DNA from 2 places in the Agromyces rhizosphaerae genome. Region 2 is predicted to be linked to the other one. Evidence: predicted binding sites of a transcription regulator. Region 2 holds the regulator's gene; the other holds the start of a gene.

Region 1 (10,787 bases), 960 kb from region 2:
GTCGAGGCGCTGCGCGCGAAGATCCCGGCCAGCACCCTCTACGTCGCGGCACGCGTCGAGATGGACGACCGCGTGCGCGAGGCGCTGAAGGTCGCGACCAACCGCGACATCCCGATCATGGAGGTCATGCGACCCGAGCTCGACCGGCTCGCCGGCGACGGCGGCGTCCACCAGGGCCTCGCGCTGAAGGTGCCGCCCTACGAGTACGCCCACCCGGTCGAGCTGCTCGACGAGCTCCTCGACCGCGACGAACTGCCGCTGCTCGTGGCGCTCGACGGCGTGACCGACCCGCGCAACCTCGGCGCGATCATCCGCTCTACCGCGGCGTTCGGCGGGCAGGGCGTCATCGTGCCCCAGCGACGCTCGGCGGGCGTGACGGCCGCGGCCTGGCGGACGTCGGCCGGCGCCGCCGCGCGGGTGCCCGTGGCGATGGCGTCGAACCTCACCCAGACCCTCAAGGCACTCAAGGAGCGCGGGGTGTTCGTGCTCGGTCTCGACGGCGGCGGCGACGTGAGCCTGCCCGGGCTCTCCTTCGCCGATCGCCCGATCGTCGTGGTCGTCGGCAGCGAGGGCAAGGGACTCTCCCGGCTCGTCACCGAGACCTGCGACGCGATCGTGTCGATCCCGATCCACGACGCGACCGAGTCGCTGAACGCCGGCATCGCCGCATCCGTCACGCTCTACGAGGTCGCCAAGCTCCGCGCCGAGGGCTGACGGGAGCGGATGCCACGGGGCATCCGCTGCTCAGACCCGCGACCGCCAGTCGCCCTCGTCGTCGAGCGTCGAGATGGGCCCGGTGGCCTGGCCGACCATGGTCGTCGGCATGGTGATCGCCTCGGTGGGCGGGGAGATGACGGTCGCCTCGTCGCGGCGATGCCGCAGCACCGAGTTCACGTACGACGACATCGCCTCGGCGAGCGGGATGTCGTGGCCGGCCTCCTGCGCCATGAACCATCGGTGCTCGAGGAGCTGGTGGAACATCTCGGCGGGCTCGAGCTTGCCCTTCAGCTCCGCGGGGATGGATCGGATGACCGGCTCGAAGACCCGCACGAGCCACTCGTGGGCGATCATCTCCTCGTCCGCGCCGGGCCGGCCGTACATCGCGCGGTAGCTGTCGAGGTCGTTGAGCAGCCGGCGCGCCTGGTTCTCCTGGGCGTCGAGACCGGTGAGCCGGAGCAGGCGCCGGTGGTGGTGCCCGGCGTCGACGACCTTGGGGCGGATGCGCACGGTCGTGCCGGCGTCGTCGGTGCGGATCGCGAGCTCCTCGATGTCGAAGCCCAGCGCGTTCAGGCGGTTGACCCGCTCGTTGATGCGCCAGCGCTCGGCGCTCGAGAACGACTCGGCGCCGGTGAGCTCGGTCCACAGGCTCCGGTAGGCGTGGACGATGCCGTCGCTGATGCGCACGGGGTCGAGCTCGTCGGCGACGCGGCCGCCCGCCTCGAGGTCGAGCAGCTCACCGGCGATGTTCACGCGCGCGATCTCGAGGTCGTTCTCGCGCTGGCCGTTCGACAGCCCGCCCTCGTACAGCTTGCCGGTCTCGGCGTCGACCAGGTACGCGGCGAACGCGCCCGCGTCGCGGCGGAAGAGCGTGTTCGACAGCGACACGTCGCCCCAGAAGAACCCGATGATGTGCAGGCGGACGAGCAGCACCGCGAGCGCGTCGACCAGCCGCGTGGCGGTGTCGGGCCGGAGCGTCTGCGAGAACAGGGCGCGATAGGGGAGCGAGAAGCGCAGGTGACGGGTCACGAGCACCGGGCGGAGCGGCTCGCCGTCGGCGTCGACGCGGTTGGAGATCACGGCGACGGGCTCGACGCACGGGACCATGAGGCGCTGCAGCGTGCGCAGCATCTCGTACTCGCCGCGGGCCATCTCCGCGGTCGTCTCCTTGACCGCGACGACGTAGCCCCCGAAGTGGGCGAAGCGCACGAGGTGGCGCGAGATGCCCTTGGGGAGCGCGGCGATGGTCTCGTTCGGCCAGGCGTCGAGCGGCAGGTGCCACGGGAGGTCGAGCAGTGCCGGGTCGACCGTGGCGGAGGTGATGGACAGCGAAGCGGTCATTGCTGCAACCGTACAGTGCCCGCCCCCGCGCTCCTACCGCGGAGACGAACGACGCCGGCCGGGCTCCGAGGAGCCCGGCCGGCGTCGTGGTGCGAGATCGGGGTCAGCTGACCACGGCCTGGCTGCCGAGGCGCTCGCCGCTCTCCGCGTCGAAGACGTGGACGTGGCGCGGGGTCGGCATGAGGTAGACCTTGTCGCCGGCGTCGGGGTGGGTGCGGCCGTCGACGCGCGCGACGATGTCGGTGCGCTTGCCCTCGACGGTCGAGTGACCGTAGAGGTAGCCGTCGGCGCCGAGCTCCTCGACCAGGTCGACGTCGACCTCGAGGCCCTCGCCCTGCGTGGTCGAGACCACGATGTCCTCGGGGCGCACGCCCACGGTGACGGTCGGGCCGCTGGCCTCGGAGATGACCTCGCGCTCGACGGGCACGACGGCCGAGCCGAAGAGCACGCCGCCGTCCGCGACGTCGGCGTGGAAGAGGTTCATCGCGGGGGAGCCGATGAAGCCGGCGACGAACACGTTGCTGGGCTTCTCGTAGAGGTCGCGCGGGGTGCCGACCTGCTGGAGGATGCCGTCCTTCAGCACCGCGATGCGGTCGCCCATGGTGAGCGCCTCGGTCTGGTCGTGCGTGACGTAGACCGTGGTGACGCCGAGGCGGCGCTGCAGCGAGGCGATCTGGGTGCGCGTCTGGACGCGGAGCTTCGCGTCGAGGTTCGACAGCGGCTCGTCCATGAGGAACACCTGCGGCTGGCGGACGATCGCGCGGCCCATGGCGACGCGCTGGCGCTGGCCGCCCGAGAGCGCCTTCGGCTTGCGGTTGAGGTACGGCTCGAGGTCGAGCAGCTTGGCCGCCTCGAGCACGCGGGCGGCGCGCTCGTCCTTGCCGACGCCGGCGATCTTCAGGGCGAAGCCCATGTTCTCGGCGACGGTCATGTGCGGGTACAGCGCGTAGTTCTGGAAGACCATCGCGATGTCGCGGTCCTTCGGCGGCACGTCCGTGACGTTGCGGTCGCCGATGAAGATGTTGCCCTCGTTGACCTCCTCGAGACCCGCGAGCATGCGGAGGGAGGTGGACTTGCCGCAACCGGACGGGCCGACGAGGACGAGGAACTCGCCGTCTGCCACCTCCAGGTCCAGCTTGTCGACTGCGGGGCGGGTTCCGCCGGGGTAGAGGCGGGTTGCCTGGTCGAAAGTGACAGACGCCATCGTTCTTTGCTCCTTCACCGGCAGGTACGTGCCGGACGATCCGTTGTGAATGGAATGCGTCGACGCCGCCAGTGGCATCGACACGCGCCCCAGTATGCCATGCCGGGACCGTGATGCGAACCTCGATGCCGAGGAATGCTCGTATCCACCGGTCGCCGGGCGTGTTTGGACGATTCCCAGCGTGCGGCCCTACGATCGGTTCTTGCGTTCGCAGGGATCCTGCGCGCCCACAGCATACGGAGACCAATCGATGACCTACGGCGGATCGGACCGACCCACCAAGAACGAACGGCGCGAGGCGGCTCGCGAGAAGGCCCGGCAGCTGCGTGAGGAGCAGCGTCGGCGCGAGCGTCGGAACAAGTTCCTCATCCAGGGCGGCGTCATCGTCGCGGTCGTCGCGATCGTCGCCCTGATCGGCACCCTGATCTGGCAGAACATCCAGCCCGAGGGCCCCGGGCCGCGCAACATGGCCAGCGACGGCATCGTCTACGACGTCGGCATGGTGCCGGTCGAGACCACGGCCCTGGAGCCCGACGAGGCGCCCACCGCGACCGTGCAGGACGAGAGCGGCACGATCGCCAACATCGTGACGTACGTCGACTACCTCTGCCCCTTCTGCGGTCAGTTCGAGACGACCAACGGCGACCAGATCCGCACCATGGTGGAGTCGGGTGCGGCGACGATCGAGATCCACCCGGTCGCGATCCTCACCAACCGCTCGGCCGGCTCGCAGTACTCCCTGCGCGCGGCGAACGCCGCCGGCTGCGTGGCCGACGCGTCCCCCGAGCAGTTCTACGACTTCAACGCGCTGCTGTTCGCCAACCAGCCCGAGGAGGGCACCACCGGCCTCAGCAACGACGAGCTCAAGGCGCTCGCCGCGGAGGCCGGCGCGAGCTCGCTGTCGAGCATCGAGCAGTGCATCGACGACACCGAGTTCAAGGGCTGGGTGCAGGACGCCACGAACCGGTTCCTGTCCGAGCCCATCCCGAACTCCGACATCGAGACCCAGCAGCGCGGCACCCCGACCGTCGTGGTCAACGGCAAGCAGTACACCGGCTCGCTGACCGACCCGGCCGAGTTCGCGTCGTTCGTGCTCCAGGCGACGGCCGACACGTACACCGAGGCGACCGCGACGCCGACCCCCGAGCCCGACGACGAGTGATCGTCGGCTGAGTGATGCGGCAGGGGCCCGGCGTTCGCGCCGGGCCCCTGCCGTATCATGACCGAAGGCCCGCGAGGGCCAGGCCGGCTTGGCGCAATCGGTAGCGCAACGCTCTTGTAAAGCGTAGGTTGCGGGTTCGAGTCCCGCAGCCGGCTCCAGTGGACGGTCGAGCCGTCAGTCCTCCGGCGTGAACTCCAGCGCGATCGAGTTCATGCAGTAGCGGTCGCCCGTGGGCGTGCCGAACCCGTCGGGGAAGACGTGCCCCAGGTGCGAGCCGCACCCGGCGCAGCGCACCTCGGTGCGCACCATGCCGAGCGAGCGGTCCTCGATCAGCTCGACCGCCTCCGGCCGGACCGACTCGTAGAAGCTCGGCCAGCCGCAGCCGGAGTCGAACTTCGTGCCGCTCTGGAAGAGCTCCGCGCTGCAGGCCCCGCACGTGTAGATGCCGGCGCGCTCCTCGTCGAGCAGCTCGCCGGTCCACGGGCGCTCCGTGCCCGCGCCCCGCAGCACCTCGTAGCGCTCGGCGCCCAGGTGCTCGCGCCACTCGTCATCGCTCTTGCGGACCTCGTAGCCCATGGTGTTCCCTTCGTCGGCGTCATCCTACGCGCGCCCGCTGCTCGCGCCGCGCGCTCGTGTCGCAGGACGCAACATGCGCGGACCCCGGCATGTTCCCGCGTCGGCCGGCCGGCGCGCGCCTAGGATTGCCGGACGCAGGTACCCGGAGGGAGCGCGCATGGCGGAGGCGGAGCACCGGAGCGGCGGGCTCTCCGAGCGCGACCTGCGCGTGCTCGCGTTCGAGCGGGAGTGGTGGTCGCACGCCGGTGCCAAGGAGGAGGCCATCCGCGACGCGTTCGGCTTCAGCCCGGCCCGGTACTATCAGGTGCTCGGTGCGTTGATCGACTCCCCGGACGCGCTGCGCCACGACCCCATGCTGGTGAAGCGGTTGCAGCGGCTGCGCGAGTCGCGTGCCCGGGCGAGGTCGCGTCGTGCGCTGTCGTACGGCCGCACCGCGACTGACCGCTGACCCGACTGGACCCCGATGGCAGAGAAGTACCCCCGAGACCGGTTCGACGAGATCCCGGACGCGATGCACCGCGTGGGCGCGCACCGCGCGCCGGTGCGACGGCGTTCGGCATGGGCGGGTTTCGCCTGGGCGGTCTTCGCGACCGCGGTGCTTGCCGGGTTCGGCATCGCGGCGGTCATGGCCCTCGACGACCGTCTTTTCCCGTCCGACGTGCCGGTGCCCGTCCAGACCACGGAGGCGGTCGTGACCGCCGAGCCCACGGTGGACCCGAGCGTGCCGGTCACGGTGCTCAACGGCACGACCGAGTCCGGGCTCGCCGCCGCGACCGCGCAGGTCATCGCGGAGGCGGGGTTCACGGTCGGCGTGACGGCCAACGCGAGCGAGAACGACATCCAGACCACCGTGGTCTACTACGGGCGCGAGGAGCTCGAGGGTGCCGCGCGGGGAGTGGCGCAGGCGATCGGCACCTCCGAGGTGCGCATCAGCGAGGAGTTCGCCGCGACGGGAGCCGACCTGGTGGCCGTGCTCGGTGCCGATCATGTCGAGGACACCGCCCCGTAACCATCACGTAAATTGTTGCCGTTCTGCGACATCCGAGCCTGTGGGAACCGGTTCGGGCACCCCCGCGCTGGCTAGTATCTGGCTTGGTCGGTACTTCCGTGTGAGTCCCCCGCTCGACCAGCGGGTTCCTCGTCCAGCACGTTCGTTCGGCCCGGTACAGGCGAGAGGCACGTGCTGCACGACCACGGCAATCAGGAGCAAGGCATGGCGAACGGGACCGTCAAGTGGTTCAACGCTGAAAAGGGATACGGGTTCATCACCGTCGACGGCGGCGGGCAGGACGTCTTCGTCCACTACTCCGCCATCGACATGGCCGGATACAAGGTACTCGAGGAGGGCCAGCAGGTCGTCTTCGAGGTGGGAACCGGGGCCAAGGGCCCGCAGGCGGAGTCCGTCCGCCCGGTCTGACCTTCCGGCCCCACGAGCGTCCGGCGCGCCGTCGAGCATCTCGACGGCGCGCCGTCGTGTCTCCGGCGCCGGGTTCGCTTGCACTCTCCGGACACGAGTGCCAGAATCGTTCTGGCACTCGTCTGATTCGAGTGCTAATCCATCGAATCTTCCAACGTCCGAGAAAGGACGAGAGAACCACATGGCAAAGATCATTGCTTTCGACGAGGAGGCCCGCCGCGGTCTCGAGCGTGGCCTCAACACGCTCGCCGACGCCGTCAAGGTGACCCTCGGCCCGCGCGGTCGCAACGTCGTGCTCGAGAAGAAGTGGGGCGCCCCCACGATCACGAACGACGGCGTGTCGATCGCCAAGGAGATCGAGCTCGACGACCCCTACGAGAAGATCGGCGCCGAGCTCGTCAAGGAGGTCGCCAAGAAGACCGACGACGTCGCGGGTGACGGCACCACGACCTCCGTCGTGCTCGCCCAGGCGCTCGTGCGCGAGGGCCTCCGCAACGTCGCCGCCGGCGCCGACCCGATCAGCCTCAAGCGCGGCATCGAGAAGGCCACCGACGCCGTCTCGGCCGAGCTGCTCGAGGCCGCCAAGGAGATCGAGACCAAGGACGAGATCGCCGCGACCGCGTCCATCTCGGCCGCCGACCCGCAGATCGGCGAGATCATCGCCGAGGCGATCGACAAGGTCGGCAAGGAGGGCGTCGTCACCGTCGAGGAGTCGAACACCTTCGGCACCGAGCTCGAGCTGACCGAGGGCATGCGCTTCGACAAGGGCTACCTGTCGGCGTACTTCGTCACCGACCCGGAGCGCCAGGAGGCGGTCTTCGAGGACCCGTACATCCTGATCGTCAACAGCAAGGTCTCGAACATCAAGGACCTGCTGCCGATCGTCGACAAGGTGATCCAGACCGGCAAGCAGCTGCTCATCATCGCCGAGGACGTCGACGGCGAGGCGCTCGCCACCCTCGTGGTGAACAAGATCCGCGGCATCTTCAAGTCGGTCGCCGTCAAGGCCCCCGGCTTCGGCGACCGCCGCAAGGCCCAGCTGCAGGACATCGCGATCCTCACCGGTGGCCAGGTCATCGCCGAGGAGGTCGGCCTCAAGCTGGAGAACGTCGAGCTCGACATGCTCGGCCAGGCCCGCAAGGTCGTCATCACCAAGGACGAGACCACCATCGTCGAGGGTGCCGGCGACACCGAGCAGATCGCCGGCCGCGTGGCCCAGATCCGCTCGGAGATCGAGAACACCGACTCCGACTACGACCGCGAGAAGCTCCAGGAGCGCCTCGCCAAGCTGGCCGGCGGCGTCGCCGTCATCAAGGCCGGCGCGGCCACCGAGGTCGAGCTCAAGGAGCGCAAGCACCGCATCGAGGACGCCGTCCGCAACGCGAAGGCCGCCGTCGAGGAGGGCATCGTCGCCGGTGGTGGCGTGGCCCTCATCCAGGCCGGCGCCAAGGCCTTCGAGACCCTCGCGCTCGAGGGCGACGAGGCGACCGGCGCGAACATCGTGCGCGTCGCGATCGAGGCCCCGCTGAAGCAGATCGCCCTGAACGCCGGCCTCGAGCCGGGCGTCGTGGCCGCCAAGGTCGCCGAGCTCCCCGCGGGCCACGGCCTCAACGCCGCGACCGGCCAGTACGGCGACCTCGTGGCGCAGGGCATCATCGACCCGGCCAAGGTCACCCGCTCGGCGCTGCAGAACGCCGCGTCGATCGCCGGCCTGTTCCTCACCACCGAGGCCGTCGTCGCCGACAAGCCGGAGAAGAACGCTCCGGCCGTCCCGGCCGACCCGACCGGTGGCATGGACTTCTAGTCCCACCCCAGCCGGCGGATGCCGGCGAACGCGACGGGCGTCTCCCCACCGGGGAGGCGCCCGTCGTCGTTCCCGCCCGGCACGCTCGCCCTTGACGCCGGGCTCCCGCGCTTGGTGTCATGAGTCGCATGACCGTCACGGTGGACGCCGACTACCTCGTCGTCGGGGCGGGTGCCATGGGCATGGCCTTCCTCGACGCGCTGTTCGAGCACTCCGACGCCACGGTCGCGCTCGTCGACCGGCGCCACGCGCCCGGCGGGCACTGGCTCGGGGCGTATCCGTTCGTGCGCCTGCACCAGGCATCCGCGCTCTACGGGGTCGCCTCGACGCTGCTCGGCGACGGGCGCCTGCAGCAGGTCGGCCCGGAGGCGGGCCTGCAGGAGCGCGCGACCGCGCCCGAGATCGTCTCGTACTACGGGCGGGTGCTCGAGCGGATGGTCGCGAGCGGGCGGGTGACGTTCTTCCCCGGGTGCGAGTACACCGGGGGCACCCGGTTCCGGTCGCTCGTGAGCGGCGAGGAGTACTCCGCCGACCGGGCGCGCCTGGTCGATGCGACGTACGTCGAGGGCTCGATCCCGTCGGAGACGGCGCCGCCCTTCGCGGTCGAGCCCCGGGCGACCGTCATCCCGGCAGGGGGCCTCGCTCGCCTGGACCACGCGCCCCGGCAGTTCGTCATCGCCGGCGGCGGCAAGACCGCGATGGACGCGTGCGTCTGGCTGCTGCAGCGGGGCGTCGACCCCGGCGCGATCTGCTGGGTGCGCCCCCGCGAGGCGTGGCTGTTCGACCGGGCGGTCGTGCAGCCCGATCCGGCCGTGTTCCTCGGCATGGCGGCCGACACCATGGAGTCGGCGATCGGCGCGGCGACGCCGGACGAGATCTTCCTGCGCCTCGAGGAGCGGGGCGTGATGCTGCGCGTCGACCGCGGCGTGCTGCCCACCATGGCGAAGACGCCGACGATCGGGCAGTGGGAGATCGACCTGCTGCGGACGATCACGAACGTCGTCCGCCGCGGGCACCTGGTCGCGGCCGCGCCGGGCCGACTCGTCTTCGCCGACGGCGACGTGCGGGTGGACCCCGACGCGGTGGTCGTGCACTGCGCGGCGCCGGGCCTGCCCGACCGGCCGGCCGTGCCGATCTGGCAGCCCGACGCGATCCGCCCGCAGGTCGTGCGCGTGGGCTTCCCGTGCCTCGGCGCGGCGATGGCCGGCTTCGTCGAGGCCACGCGTGACGACGACGAGGCGAAGAACGCGATCTGCCGGCCGACGTCGTACTCGGACTCGCCGGTCGACTGGCTGACGATGCAGGTGGAGGGCTCCGTCTCCGCGCAGGCGATGAGCGGCGCGCGCGACCTGAAGGCGTTCGCGAACTCGACGGCGCTCAACCCCGGTCGCGTCACCCCCGACCGGGCGGAGGACCCCGCGGTCGCCGAGGCGTCCGCGCGGCTGAAGGCGGCGATCGGGCCCGGCCGGGAGCAGATCACGCGGCTGCAGGCCGAGTTCGCCTGACCAGACCGCGCGCCGACCGCGTCCCGGCGGCCGGTACCCTCGACCGACAGAGGTGCCGTCGGCACCGGCGACGGAACGGAGCGCGTGCATGGGCGGATATCGGGGAGTGCTCCAGGCGGGCGACGGCGTCGGCGACGGCCGGCCGTACCTGCCCGCCGAGGTCGGGGCGCTGCACTGGGGGAGACTGCCCTCGCGCGCCGACGCGCCCGTGCTCACGATCGACCCGGGCGACGAGGTCGTCGTCGACACCGTCAGCCACGAGGGCATCCTCGAGGACCAGGGGCGCGACCCGGTCGCGTTCTTCGGGGCGCAGGGCGTCGAACCCGACGCGGTGCTGGCGGAGGCGGCCGCCCTCGCGGCATCCGACCACCCCCGCGACCCCCGTGTCGACGGCCCGCACGTCGTGACCGGCCCGATCCACGTGCGCGGCGCGCGCCCCGGCGACCTGCTGAAGCTCACCGTGCTCGACACCACGCCACGGGTGCCGTACGGCGTCATCTCGAACCGCCACGGCCGCGGCGCGCTGCCCGGCGAGTTCCCGCGCGGCGAGGGCAACGTGAGCGTGTTCGCGCCCATCGACCAGGGCGCCGGCGGCGACTGGTTCGGCGCGCTGCCGCTGGACGACGGCGGCGAGCGCGTCGTGCGGTTCCCGCTCGCGCCGTTCTTCGGCATCATGGGCGTCGCCGTCGACGCCGACGAGCGCCCGCACTCGGTGCCGCCCGGCACGCACGGCGGCAACATCGACATCAAGCTGCTCAGCGAGGGCGCGTCGCTCTACCTGCCGGTGCAGGTGCCCGGCGCGCTCGCGTACCTCGGCGACCCCCACTTCGCGCAGGGCGACGGGGAGGTCGCGCTCACGGCGCTCGAGGCATCGCTGCGCGGCACGATCCGGTTCGACGTCATCGCCCGCGAGGACGCCGTGCGCGAGTTCGGCGACGTCGCCGCGCCGCTGGCCGAGACGAGCGAGTACCTCGTGCCGACGGGCATGGACGAGGACCTCGACGTCGCGATGCAGGACTGCGTGCGGCGCGCGGTCGCGCTGCTCGAGGCGCGGTACGGGA
Region 2 (10,787 bases):
GCACGCGACCCCCGGCGCGGTGCGCGCGATCGTCTCCGCGTTCGCCGACGACCTCGCCGAGCTCGCGGCCGCCTGCCGCCAGCTCATGGCCGACGAGACCGGGGAGATCACCGAGCAGACCGTCGCGCGCTATTACGGCGGGCGCGTCGAGACGACGGCGTTCGTCGTGGCCGACCAGGCGATCGCCGGGCGCCACGGCGAGGCGCTGCGCGCGCTGCGCCAGGCGTTGCAGTCGGGCGCCGACCCGGTGCCCATGGTCGCGGCCGTCGCAGTGAAGCTCCGCACCATGGCGAAGGTCTCGGGCACGCGCGGCAGCTCCGGCCAGCTCGCCAAGGAGCTCGGCCTCGCGCCGTGGCAGGTCGACCGCGCCAGGCGCGACCTGTCCGGCTGGGACGACGCGGGCCTCGGCGTCGCGATCCAGGCGCTGGCGACGGCCGACGCGAACGTGAAGGGCGCCGGCCGCGACCCGGTGTTCGCGCTCGAGCAGCTCGTCGGCGTCATCGCGCGGCGAGGTCGCTGACGGGGCATCCGCTCAGGCTCGCCGGGGCATCCGCTCGCCCCTGCCGCCGACGGCAGGGAAGAACCCCGCAGGCAGGTCCCCGACAGACGCGAAACGGGGCCCCACCGTGCGGTGGAGCCCCGTCTCGAGAGCGTTGCGGCGCGACTTACAGCGCGGCGGCCTGCTTCGCGATGGCCGACTTGCGGTTCGCGGCCTGGTTCTTGTGGATGACGCCCTTGCCGGCAGCCTTGTCGAGCTTGCGGTTGGCGACGCGCACGGCCTCGACGGCCTTGTCCTTGTCGCCCGAGGCGATGGCCTCGCGGGCCTGGCGGACGGCGGTCTTCACCGAGCTCTTGACGGCCTTGTTGCGCTCGTGCGCCTTCTGGTTGGTCTTGTTGCGCTTGATCTGCGACTTGATGTTTGCCACGGAGGGTTCGCTTTCGTTGATTCGATCGGATGGAGCCGTTCGGTGGGAGGGCACCTCGCGGCGATTCGTGCGGGGTGGGACCCACACGCAAGCCAACAGGCAACGATACCAGTACCGCCTGCGAGACGCCAATGCCGGACGCGTGTCGGCGTGCCGCTCCAGCATGGGAGAATCGAGCACGATGTCCCCTCGAGCCGTACACCCTCCGACGCCTGCTGCCACCGATCCGGCGCGCATCCGCAACTTCTGCATCATCGCGCACATCGACCACGGCAAGTCGACCCTCGCCGACCGCATGCTGCAGATCACCGGCGTCGTCAGCGACCGCGACATGCGCGCGCAGTACCTCGACCGCATGGACATCGAGCGCGAGCGCGGCATCACCATCAAGAGCCAGGCCGTGCGCATGCCGTGGGAGGTCGACGGCGACGCGTACGCGCTGAACATGATCGACACCCCGGGGCACGTCGACTTCACCTACGAGGTCTCCCGCTCGCTCGCCGCGTGCGAGGGCGCGATCCTGCTGGTCGACGCCGCGCAGGGCATCGAGGCGCAGACGCTCGCGAACCTCTACCTCGCGCTCGAGAACGACCTCACGATCATCCCGGTGCTGAACAAGATCGACCTGCCCGCGGCCGAGCCCGACAAGTACGCGCGCGAGCTCGCCGACCTCATCGGCGGCTCGCCCGACGACGTGCTGCGCGTCTCGGGAAAGACCGGCGAGGGCGTCGAGGAGTTGCTCGACCGCGTCGTCGAGCTCATGCCGGCCCCGGTGGGCGACGCCGACGCGCCCGCCCGCGCGATGATCTTCGACTCGGTCTACGACGCCTACCGCGGCGTCGTCACCTACATCCGCATGATCGACGGGCGGCTCTCGCCGCGAGAGCGCATCCAGATGATGTCGACCAAGGCGACCCACGAACTGCTCGAGATCGGCGTGAGCGCCCCCGAGCCGAAGCCGTCCAAGGGCCTCGGCGTCGGCGAGGTCGGCTACCTCATCACGGGCGTGAAGGACGTGCGCCAGTCGCGCGTCGGCGACACCGTGACCACGTCCGTCAAGCCGGCATCCGAGCCCCTGCCCGGCTACACCGACCCGAAGCCCATGGTGTTCTCGGGGCTGTACCCCCTCGACGGCAGCGACTACCCCGAGCTGCGCGAGGCCCTCGACAAGCTGAAGCTCTCGGATGCCGCGCTGGTGTACGAGCCCGAGACCTCAGTCGCACTGGGCTTCGGGTTCCGCTGCGGGTTCCTCGGGCTCCTCCACCTCGAGATCATCTCCGAGCGCCTGCGCCGCGAGTTCGGCCTCGACCTCATCGCGACCGCCCCGTCGGTGGTCTACGAGGTCACCACCGAGGACGGCCGCAACATGGAGGTCACGAACCCGAGCGAGTTCCCGACCGGCGTGAAGGTCGCCGAGGTGCGCGAGCCCGTCGTGCGCGCCGCGATCCTCGCGCCGAAGGACTACGTCGGCACGATCATGGAGCTCTGCCAGAGCCGCCGCGGCAACCTGCTCGGCATGGAATACCTCGGCGAGGACCGCGTCGAACTGCGCTACAGCATGCCGCTCGGCGAGATCGTGTTCGACTTCTTCGACCAGCTGAAGTCGAAGACCGCCGGCTACGCGAGCCTCGACTACGAGCCCATGGGCGACCAGGCGGCCGACCTCGTGAAGGTCGACATCCTGCTGCAGGGCGACCAGGTTGACGCGTTCAGCGCCATCGTGCACCGCGACAAGGCGTACGCGTACGGCACCCTGATGACCGGGCGTCTGCGTGAGCTCATCCCGCGGCAGCAGTTCGAGGTGCCGATCCAGGCGGCCATCGGCGCGCGCATCATCGCCCGCGAGAACATCCGCGCGATCCGCAAGGACGTGCTCGCCAAGTGCTACGGCGGCGACATCACCCGCAAGCGCAAGCTCCTCGAGAAGCAGAAGGAGGGCAAGAAGCGCATGAAGATGGTCGGCCGCGTGGAGGTGCCCCAGGAGGCGTTCATCGCCGCGCTCTCGGGCGAGACCGAGCAGAAGAAGTAGGCGGATGCGACGGCAGAGCTTCACCGAGCAGTCGGTCGACTACGGGGCGATCGGGGCCACGACCGACCCCGACCTCATGCGCTACCCGCCCGAGGGGTTCAAGCCCGCCCAGCACACGATCAAGCTCGGCAGCGGCCAGGACCGCTTCGACCGGTCGGTCGAGGCGCTCATGACGTGGGGAATCCAGCGAGGTGCGCACCTGCAGGTGAGCGACGTGCAGGAGGGCACGGGCGAGCAGTACCTCGGCATCGTCTACGACGACGAGGGCGTTCCGCTCGAGCAGCAGCCCGGCGACCGGGGTGAGCGGCACTTCGCCGCCGACGGCACCCCGTATGTCGCCGCGGGCATGACCGCCACCATCGCCCGGCGTCGCGGCCTGCCCAGGTTCCGCGCGCAGATGCTCGTCGTCTACGTCGTCGACGAGCCCGATCGCGTCGGGTTCGCGTACGGCACGGTCTCGGGTGCCCCGATGAGCGGCGAGGAGTCGTTCGTGATCGAGCACCGCGAGGACGACACCGTGTGGCTCACGATCCGCGCGTTCCACCGGCCTGCCGGCACCTGGAGCCGCATCTTCGCCGGCGTGGTCAAGAGCCAGCGCAAGCAGATCGTGCGCGAGGAACTCGTGGCGCTGCACCCCGTCGGGGCGGTCTAGCCGGCGTGGCCGGCCCGCTGCCGGTCGGCGAACCGGCACCCGACGACGGGCTGCTCCCCGGCTCCGCGGCCGAGGGCGCGGCCGATCGCGCGTTCGGCGTGTACGTGCACGTGCCGTTCTGCCGCGTGCGCTGCGGCTACTGCGACTTCAACACGTACACCGCGGAGGAGCTCCGGGGCGTGCGTCGCACGGACTACGCCGGCCAGGCGATCGAGGAGATCGAGGCATCCGCTCGTGTGCTCGAGGTGTCGGGGGTGCCGTCACGCGAGACCGCGACCGTGTTCTTCGGCGGCGGCACGCCGACCATGCTCCCTGCCGACGACCTCGTGGCGATGCTCGACGCCGTGCGCCGCACGCACGGGCTCGCCCCAGGCGCCGAGATCACGACCGAGGCGAACCCCGACTCGGTCGACGCCGCCTACCTCGCCAAGCTGCGCGAGGGCGGATTCACGCGCGTGTCCTTCGGCATGCAGTCGGCCGTGCCGCACGTGCTCGCGACCCTCGAGCGCACGCACGACCCGGCGAACGTGCCGCGCGTGGTGCGCTGGGCGCGCGAGGCCCGGCTCGACGTCAGCCTCGACCTCATCTACGGCACGCCGGGGGAGTCGCTCGGCGACTGGGAGCGCAGCCTCGAGACGGTGATCGCCGAGGCGCCCGACCACGTGAGCGCCTACGCGCTCATCGTCGAGGAGGGCACGAAGCTCGCCCGGCAGATCCGCCGCGGCGAGGTGGGCACCGTCTCGGACGACCTGCAGGCCGACATGTACGAGCTGGCCGAGGAGCGACTGTCGGCCGCGGGGTACTCCTGGTACGAGGTGAGCAACTGGGCTGACGATGCCGCGCACCGCTCGCGCCACAACCTCGGCTACTGGCGCGGCGACGACTGGTGGGGCGTGGGCCCCGGTGCGCACAGCCACGTCGGCGGCGTGCGCTGGTGGAACGTGAAGCACCCGGCCGCCTACGCCCAGCGCATCGCGAGCGGGGTCTCGCCGGCCGCGGGGCGCGAGGTGCTCGACGCCGGCGCGCGCGAGACCGAGCGGGTGCTGCTGCGATCGCGGATCGCCGAGGGCATCCCGGTCGCGACCCTCACCGTGGACGGCCGTCGCGAGGTCGCCGGCCTCATCGCCGACGGCCTCGTGGACGCGAAAGCCGCCCTCGCGGGCGAGCTGGTGCTCACCGTGCGAGGGCGGCTTCTTGCGGATGCCGTCGTGCGCCGGATCACCGACGCCTGAGGCCGCGAGGCCCGCTCAGCTGACGAACTTGATCGACAGCGGGTAGGTGTAGGGCTGGCCCTTGTTCGCCGCGACGGCCGCGATGATGCTGAAGACGAGGATCAGCACGTACACGGCGATGACGATCAGGATTCCGACGACCACGATGATCAGGATGGAGCCGATGATCGCCGCGATCGTCATGGTGATCTGGAAGTTCAGCGCGGTCGCGGTGTGGTCGCGCACGAACTGGCCCTTGTCGCGCAGCACGAGGTAGCCGACCAGGGCGGGGATGAAGCCGAAGAAGATGCCGCCGATGTGGATCAGCGTCGCCCAGAGCCGCTGGTCAGCGGGGCTCAGGGCCGCGCCGGTGCCGGCTGCGGGCTCCTCGGGCGGAGGCGGAGGGGTGGACTCGGACATGCATGCTCCTCTGCGGTACTCGGACGGGTGGCTCAATGCTGGCACAGCGCCGCGCCGGGCGACAGGGTGTCGCGTCGGCGCGGCGCGGCGCGGTTCAGCTCACTTGATGAGGCGGATGGCGAAGGGGTAGCGGTAGTGGTTGCCGTCCTTGACCTGGAGGAACGCGATGATCGAGAAGATCACGCTGACGACCCACGGCGCGTAGTTGAAGATCGCGAGCGGGGAGAGCAGGCCCCACGAGACGGTGATGAGGATCGTGGTGAGGATCCAGAGGGCGATGGATGCGCCGACCATCGTGATCTGGAAGTTCAGCGCCTCCTTGGCCTCGGTGTTCGTGAACGCGCCGCGGTCCTTGAAGATCAGCCAGATGATCAGCGAGGGCAGGAAGCCGAGGATGCCGCCGAGGTGTGCGAACGACGCCCACTGGGTGTCCTCGGACTGGGAGAGGGGCGCGGGCTGCGACGGCTCGGCGCTCGGGTCGGCGGGCTGCTGCTGGTCGGTCATGCGGAGGTGCCTTTCGGTTCGGGAGTGGCTCGAGCAGGGATACGTCGGCAGCACGGCCTCGGGCCGGTGGGGGATGCCTCAGATCACGCTAGCGGCGCCCGGTACCGCGCGGCAATGCCCTCCACAGGGCGTCCCGGGGTAGTATTGGCACTCGACTTGACGGAGTGCTAAGGCGAGTGGATCGGGAGGACGCGCGGATGGTCTCGGATCGCAGCCTCGCCGTGCTGCGGGCGATCGTGCAGGACTACGTGTCCAGTCGTGAGCCGGTCGGTTCCAAGTCCATCGTCGAGCGGCACTCGTTCGGCGTGTCGGCCGCGACGATCCGCAACGACATGGCGCTGCTCGAGGAGGAGGAGCTGATCGCGGCCCCGCACACCTCCTCGGGCCGCATCCCCACCGACAAGGGGTACCGCCTGTTCGTCGACCGGCTCGGCGAGTTCCGACCGCTGAACCAGGCCCAGCGCCACGCCATCGAGACGTTCCTCGGCGAGGCGGGCGACCTCGACGAGCTGCTCGCGCGCACGGTGCGCCTGCTCGCGCAGCTCACCAACCAGCTCGCCGTCGTGCAGTACCCGTCGTTCGGCGGCGCGAAGGTGCGGCACGTGGAGCTCGTGCCGTTGGGCGGCACCCGGGTGCTCTGCGTGCTCATCACCGACGCCGGCCACGTGGAGCAGCGCGTGGTCGACGCCGAGCAGGAGATCGAGGAGACGGACCTCGCCGATGCGCGCGCCCGGCTCAACGTCGCCGTCGGCGGCATGCCGCTGGGCGAGGCGGCCGACCGTCTGGCCGGCATCGACGACCCGGGCGATCCCGCGCTCGCACGCCTCGTGCGCACGGTCGCCGGCACCTTCGCCGAGCAGGCGCGGGCGCAGCGCCACGACCGGCTCGTGGTGGCGGGCGCGGCGAACCTCGTGCGCACCGAGCAGGACTTCGCGGGCAGCATCCTCGACGTCATCGAGGCGATCGAGGAGCAGGTCGTGCTGCTGAAGCTCTTCGGCGAGATGGCCGGCGACCCGCACGGGGTCGCGGTGTCGATCGGGCGCGAGAACGCCCCGTTCGGGCTCGGCGAGACCTCCGTGGTCGCGAGCGACTTCACCGCGCCGGGCCGCGAGATCTCCCGGCTCGGCGTGCTCGGCCCCACCCGCATGGACTACTCGAGCAACATGGCGGCGGTCCGCGCCGTCGCGCGGTACGTGACGCGCATGCTCGGGAACGACTGAACGGCACCGGCCAGCCCGGCTGCCGCGACCGACGAAAGGAGCCACCCTCGGTGGCAGATCACTACGAAGTCCTGGGCGTCTCGCGCGACGCGAGCCGCGAGGAGATCAAGAAGGCCTACCGGCGACTCGCCCGCGAGCTGCACCCGGACGTGAACCCCGGTGCCGACGCGTCGGAGCGGTTCAAGGAGGTCACGCACGCCTACGACGTGCTGAGCGACCCCAAGCAGCGCCAGCAGTACGACATGGGCGGACAGCAGGGCTTCGGCGGACAGCAGGGCTTCGGCGGCTTCGGCGACATCTTCGAGACGTTCTTCGGCGGCGGCGGGCAGACCCGCGGGCCGCGGTCACGCCGCGAGCGCGGACAGGACGCGCTGCTGCGCGTGGAGGTCGACCTCGACGAGGTCGTGTTCGGCACCCACCGCGACATCGAGGTCGACACGGCCGTGGTGTGCGACACGTGCAGGGGCAGTTGCTGCCAGCCCGGCACCGCCCCCGTGACCTGCGACATCTGCCACGGCACGGGCAGCGTGCAGCGCTCGGTGCGTTCGCTGCTCGGCAACGTCATGACCTCGAGCCCGTGCGGCACGTGCCGCGGCTACGGCACCGTGATCGCGACGCCGTGCACCACCTGCCAGGGCCAGGGCCGCGTGCGCGCCCGCCGCACGGTGGCCGTCGACATCCCCGCCGGTGTCGAGACCGGGCTGCGCCTGCAGATGCCGGGCAGCGGCGAGGCCGGCCCGGCCGGCGGGCCGAACGGCGACCTCTACCTCGAGGTCAAGGTGCGCAACCACGAGGTCTTCAGCCGCAACGGCGACGACCTGCTCTGCACGCTCGAGGTGGCGATGACCGATGCGATCCTCGGCACCGACGCCACCATCCGGGCGCTCGACGGCGACGTCGAGATCGAGCTGAAGCCCGGCCTGCAGAGCGGCGAGGTCGTCACGGTCAAGGACCGCGGCATCACGCGCCTGCGCGGCTCGGGCCGCGGCGACCTGCGCATCGGCGTGCAGGTGGTCACCCCGACGAAGCTCAGCCACAAGGAGCGTCAGCTCGTCGAGCAGCTCGCCTCGTCGCGCAAGCAGGCGGAGCCGTCGCTCACCCACTTCCAGCAGGGGCTGTTCGCCAAGCTCCGGGACCGCTTCCTCAGCTGACATGGCCAGCCTGTTCCTGCGCGAGGACCTCGGGGCGGATGCCCGGCCGGGGGCGGAACTGGAACTCACCGGCGACGAGGCACGCCACGCCGCGACCGTCAACCGGGTGCGCGTCGGCGAGGTGATCTCGATCGGCGACGGCCGGGGCACGGTCGCGACCGGCGAGGTCGTGCGCACCGGGCCGCGCGAGCTCGCGATCGACGTCTCCCACGTCGCGCACGTCGAGGCGCCCGCGCGCGGCATCGTGCTCGTGCAGGCGCTCGCGAAGGGCGATCGCGACGAGCGGGCCGTGCAGGCCACGACCGAGCTCGGCGTCGACGCGGTCGAGCCGTGGGCCGCCGCGCGTTCGGTCTCCCGGTGGGACGCGCAGAAGGCGCGCAAGGGGCGCGAGCGCTGGGCGAGCATCGCCCGCGAGGCGGCGAAGCAGTCGATCCGCGCGTGGCTGCCCGACGTGCGCGAGCTCGTCACCACCTCGGACCTCGCTGGACTCGCGGCGACGCGCCGCACCCTCGTGCTCGAGCCCACTGCCGACGAGCGGCTCGTCGACGTCGACCTCGGCGACGCCGGCGACGTCGCCGTCGTGGTCGGCCCCGAGGGCGGCATCGCACCCGACGAGCTCGACCGCCTCGAGGCATCCGGAGCCGTGCTCGTGCGCATGGGCGGCAACGTGCTGCGCACCTCCACCGCCGGCCCCGCCGCGATCGCGCTGCTGAGCGCGCGGCTCGGCCGCTGGTGAGCCGCCGCGCGTAGGATGGAGCCCATGCCGAACGACGCCGAACCGACCGTCTTCACTCGCATCGTCGCACGCGAGATCCCGGCCGACGTGGTCGCCGAGACCGAGCGGATCATCGCGTTCCGCGACATCGCGCCCAAGGCGCCCGTGCACGTCGTGGTCACCACGAAGACGCCGGAGTACCGCGACGTCGTCGAGCTCGCGGCATCCGACCCCGCCCTGCTCGCGGAGCTGGTCGAGGTCGCGCGCGGCGTGGCGGCGGAGCTGGCCGACGGCGACTTCCGACTCGTGTTCAACAACGGGGCCAACGCGGGCCAGACCGTGTTCCACGTGCACGCGCACGTGCTCGCCGGCGGCCTCGAGGAGGGCAGCCTTGCCGGCTGACGACGAGGAGCGCGCGCCCGCGCTCGACGCCTCGGGCCCCGCGGAGGCGCGCCTGGCCGTCGACGGGGTCGCCATGGTGCGGCTGCTCGGCCCCCAGGACCGCCTGCTGACGACGATCGAGCACCAGTACCCCGACGTCGAGGTGCACGTGCGCGGCAACGAGATCGCCCTGCGCGGCCCGGCGGAGGGCGTCGAGGCCGTGCGGCGACTCGTGCTCGAGCTGCTCGAGCTGGTGCGCAGCGGGCAGGACCTCACGCCGACCGAGGTGCGCACGTCGGCGCGCATGCTCGACGCCGACCCCGGCTCCAGCCCGGCCGAGCTGCTCGGCCAGGTGATCGTGTCGAGCCGAGGCAAGACGATCCGCCCGAAGACCGAGGGCCAGCGTGCGTACGTCGACGCGATCGACGACCACACGATCGTGTTCGGCATCGGCCCCGCGGGCACCGGCAAGACCTACCTCGCCATGGCCAAGGCCGTGCAGGCGCTGCAGCGCAAGGAGGTCAACCGCATCATCCTGACCCGCCCCGCCGTCGAGGCGGGGGAGCGGCTCGGGTTCCTGCCGGGCACGCTCACCGACAAGATCGACCCGTACCTGCGCCCGCTCTACGACGCGCTCAACGAGATGATGGACCCCGAGCTCGTGCCGAAGCTGCTCGCCTCGGGCACGGTCGAGGTCGCGCCGCTCGCCTACATGCGCGGCCGCACCCTGAACGACTCGTTCGTCGTGCTCGATGAGGCGCAGAACACCACGCCCGAGCAGATGAAGATGTTCCTCACCCGCCTCGGGTTCGGCTCGCGCATGGTCGTCACGGGCGACGTCACCCAGATCGACCTGCCGGGCGGCGCGAGCGGACTGCGGCTGGTCACGCGCATCCTCGGGAACATCGACGACATCCACTTCGCGACCCTCACGAGCGACGACGTGGTGCGCCACACGCTCGTCGGGCGCATCGTCGACGCGTACACCGAGTACGACCAGACGAAGCAGGCGCAGCGGTTCGAGCGCGAGCAGGCGCGCGAGTTCGCCAACCGCGCCGATCGTCGCCGCAGCCAGTCCGGTCCGCGCGACCACCTGCCCCCGCGGAGGAGCACCTCGTGAGCATCGAGATCAACAACGAGTCGGGCGTCGAGGTCGACGAGGAGGGACTGCAGCGCCTCGCGGTCTACGCGCTCGACGCGCTGCACGTGCACGCCGACGCCGAGCTCGCGATCGTGCTGGTCGACGAGGGCGCCATGGAGCAGCTGCACGTGCAGTGGATGGACGAGCCGGGCCCGACCGACGTGCTGAGCTTCCCGATGGACGAGCTCCGCCCCGGCACCGAGGACGCCATGTCGCCCCCCGGCCTGCTCGGCGACATCGTGCTCTGCCCGCAGGTCGCCGCCGCCCAGGCCCAGTCGGCCGGCCACGGCCTGCTCGACGAGCTGCAGCTGCTCACCGCGCACGGCCTGCTGCACCTGCTCGGCTTCGACCACGCCGAGCCCGCGGAGGAGAAGGAGATGTTCGGCGTCCAGCGCGACATCCTCGTCGGCTTCATGATGCAGGAACGGCGTCGCTGA

Evidence for each region. The regulator HrcA, encoded in region 2, represses chaperone genes, less so after heat shock. The targets are predictions, from matches to a motif close to TTNGCACTCGNNNNNNNCGAGTGCNAA.
Region 1: groL (chaperonin GroEL) is a predicted target of HrcA. The motif match lies at 6,529-6,555, and genes of this name have one in related genera.

Annotation. Positions count from the first base shown of each region.
Region 1 is NZ_BSDP01000001.1:2,517,817-2,528,603, forward strand. Features, by position in the region: gene rlmB (23S rRNA (guanosine(2251)-2'-O)-methyltransferase RlmB) at 1-714, shown strand, start outside; gene QMG39_RS11850 (DUF4032 domain-containing protein) at 745-2,058, opposite strand; gene QMG39_RS11855 (ABC transporter ATP-binding protein) at 2,162-3,262, opposite strand; gene QMG39_RS11860 (DsbA family protein) at 3,513-4,424, shown strand; tRNA gene QMG39_RS11865 (tRNA-Thr) at 4,507-4,582, shown strand; gene msrB (peptide-methionine (R)-S-oxide reductase MsrB) at 4,599-5,000, opposite strand; gene QMG39_RS11875 (DUF3263 domain-containing protein) at 5,158-5,448, shown strand; gene QMG39_RS11880 (LytR C-terminal domain-containing protein) at 5,464-6,009, shown strand; gene QMG39_RS11885 (cold-shock protein) at 6,214-6,417, shown strand; gene groL (chaperonin GroEL) at 6,599-8,221, shown strand; gene QMG39_RS11895 (NAD(P)/FAD-dependent oxidoreductase) at 8,350-9,726, shown strand; gene QMG39_RS11900 (acetamidase/formamidase family protein) at 9,815-10,787, shown strand, end outside.
Region 2 is NZ_BSDP01000001.1:3,481,005-3,491,791, reverse strand. Features, by position in the region: gene holA (DNA polymerase III subunit delta) at 1-520, shown strand, start outside; gene rpsT (30S ribosomal protein S20) at 666-926, opposite strand; gene lepA (translation elongation factor 4) at 1,108-2,955, shown strand; gene QMG39_RS16520 (DUF1990 domain-containing protein) at 2,960-3,607, shown strand; gene hemW (radical SAM family heme chaperone HemW) at 3,613-4,839, shown strand; gene QMG39_RS16510 (DUF4870 domain-containing protein) at 4,855-5,238, opposite strand; gene QMG39_RS16505 (DUF4870 domain-containing protein) at 5,338-5,742, opposite strand; gene hrcA (heat-inducible transcriptional repressor HrcA) at 5,940-6,962, shown strand; gene dnaJ (molecular chaperone DnaJ) at 7,013-8,113, shown strand; gene QMG39_RS16490 (16S rRNA (uracil(1498)-N(3))-methyltransferase) at 8,115-8,849, shown strand; gene QMG39_RS16485 (HIT domain-containing protein) at 8,874-9,230, shown strand; gene QMG39_RS16480 (PhoH family protein) at 9,304-10,329, shown strand; gene ybeY (rRNA maturation RNase YbeY) at 10,326-10,787, shown strand.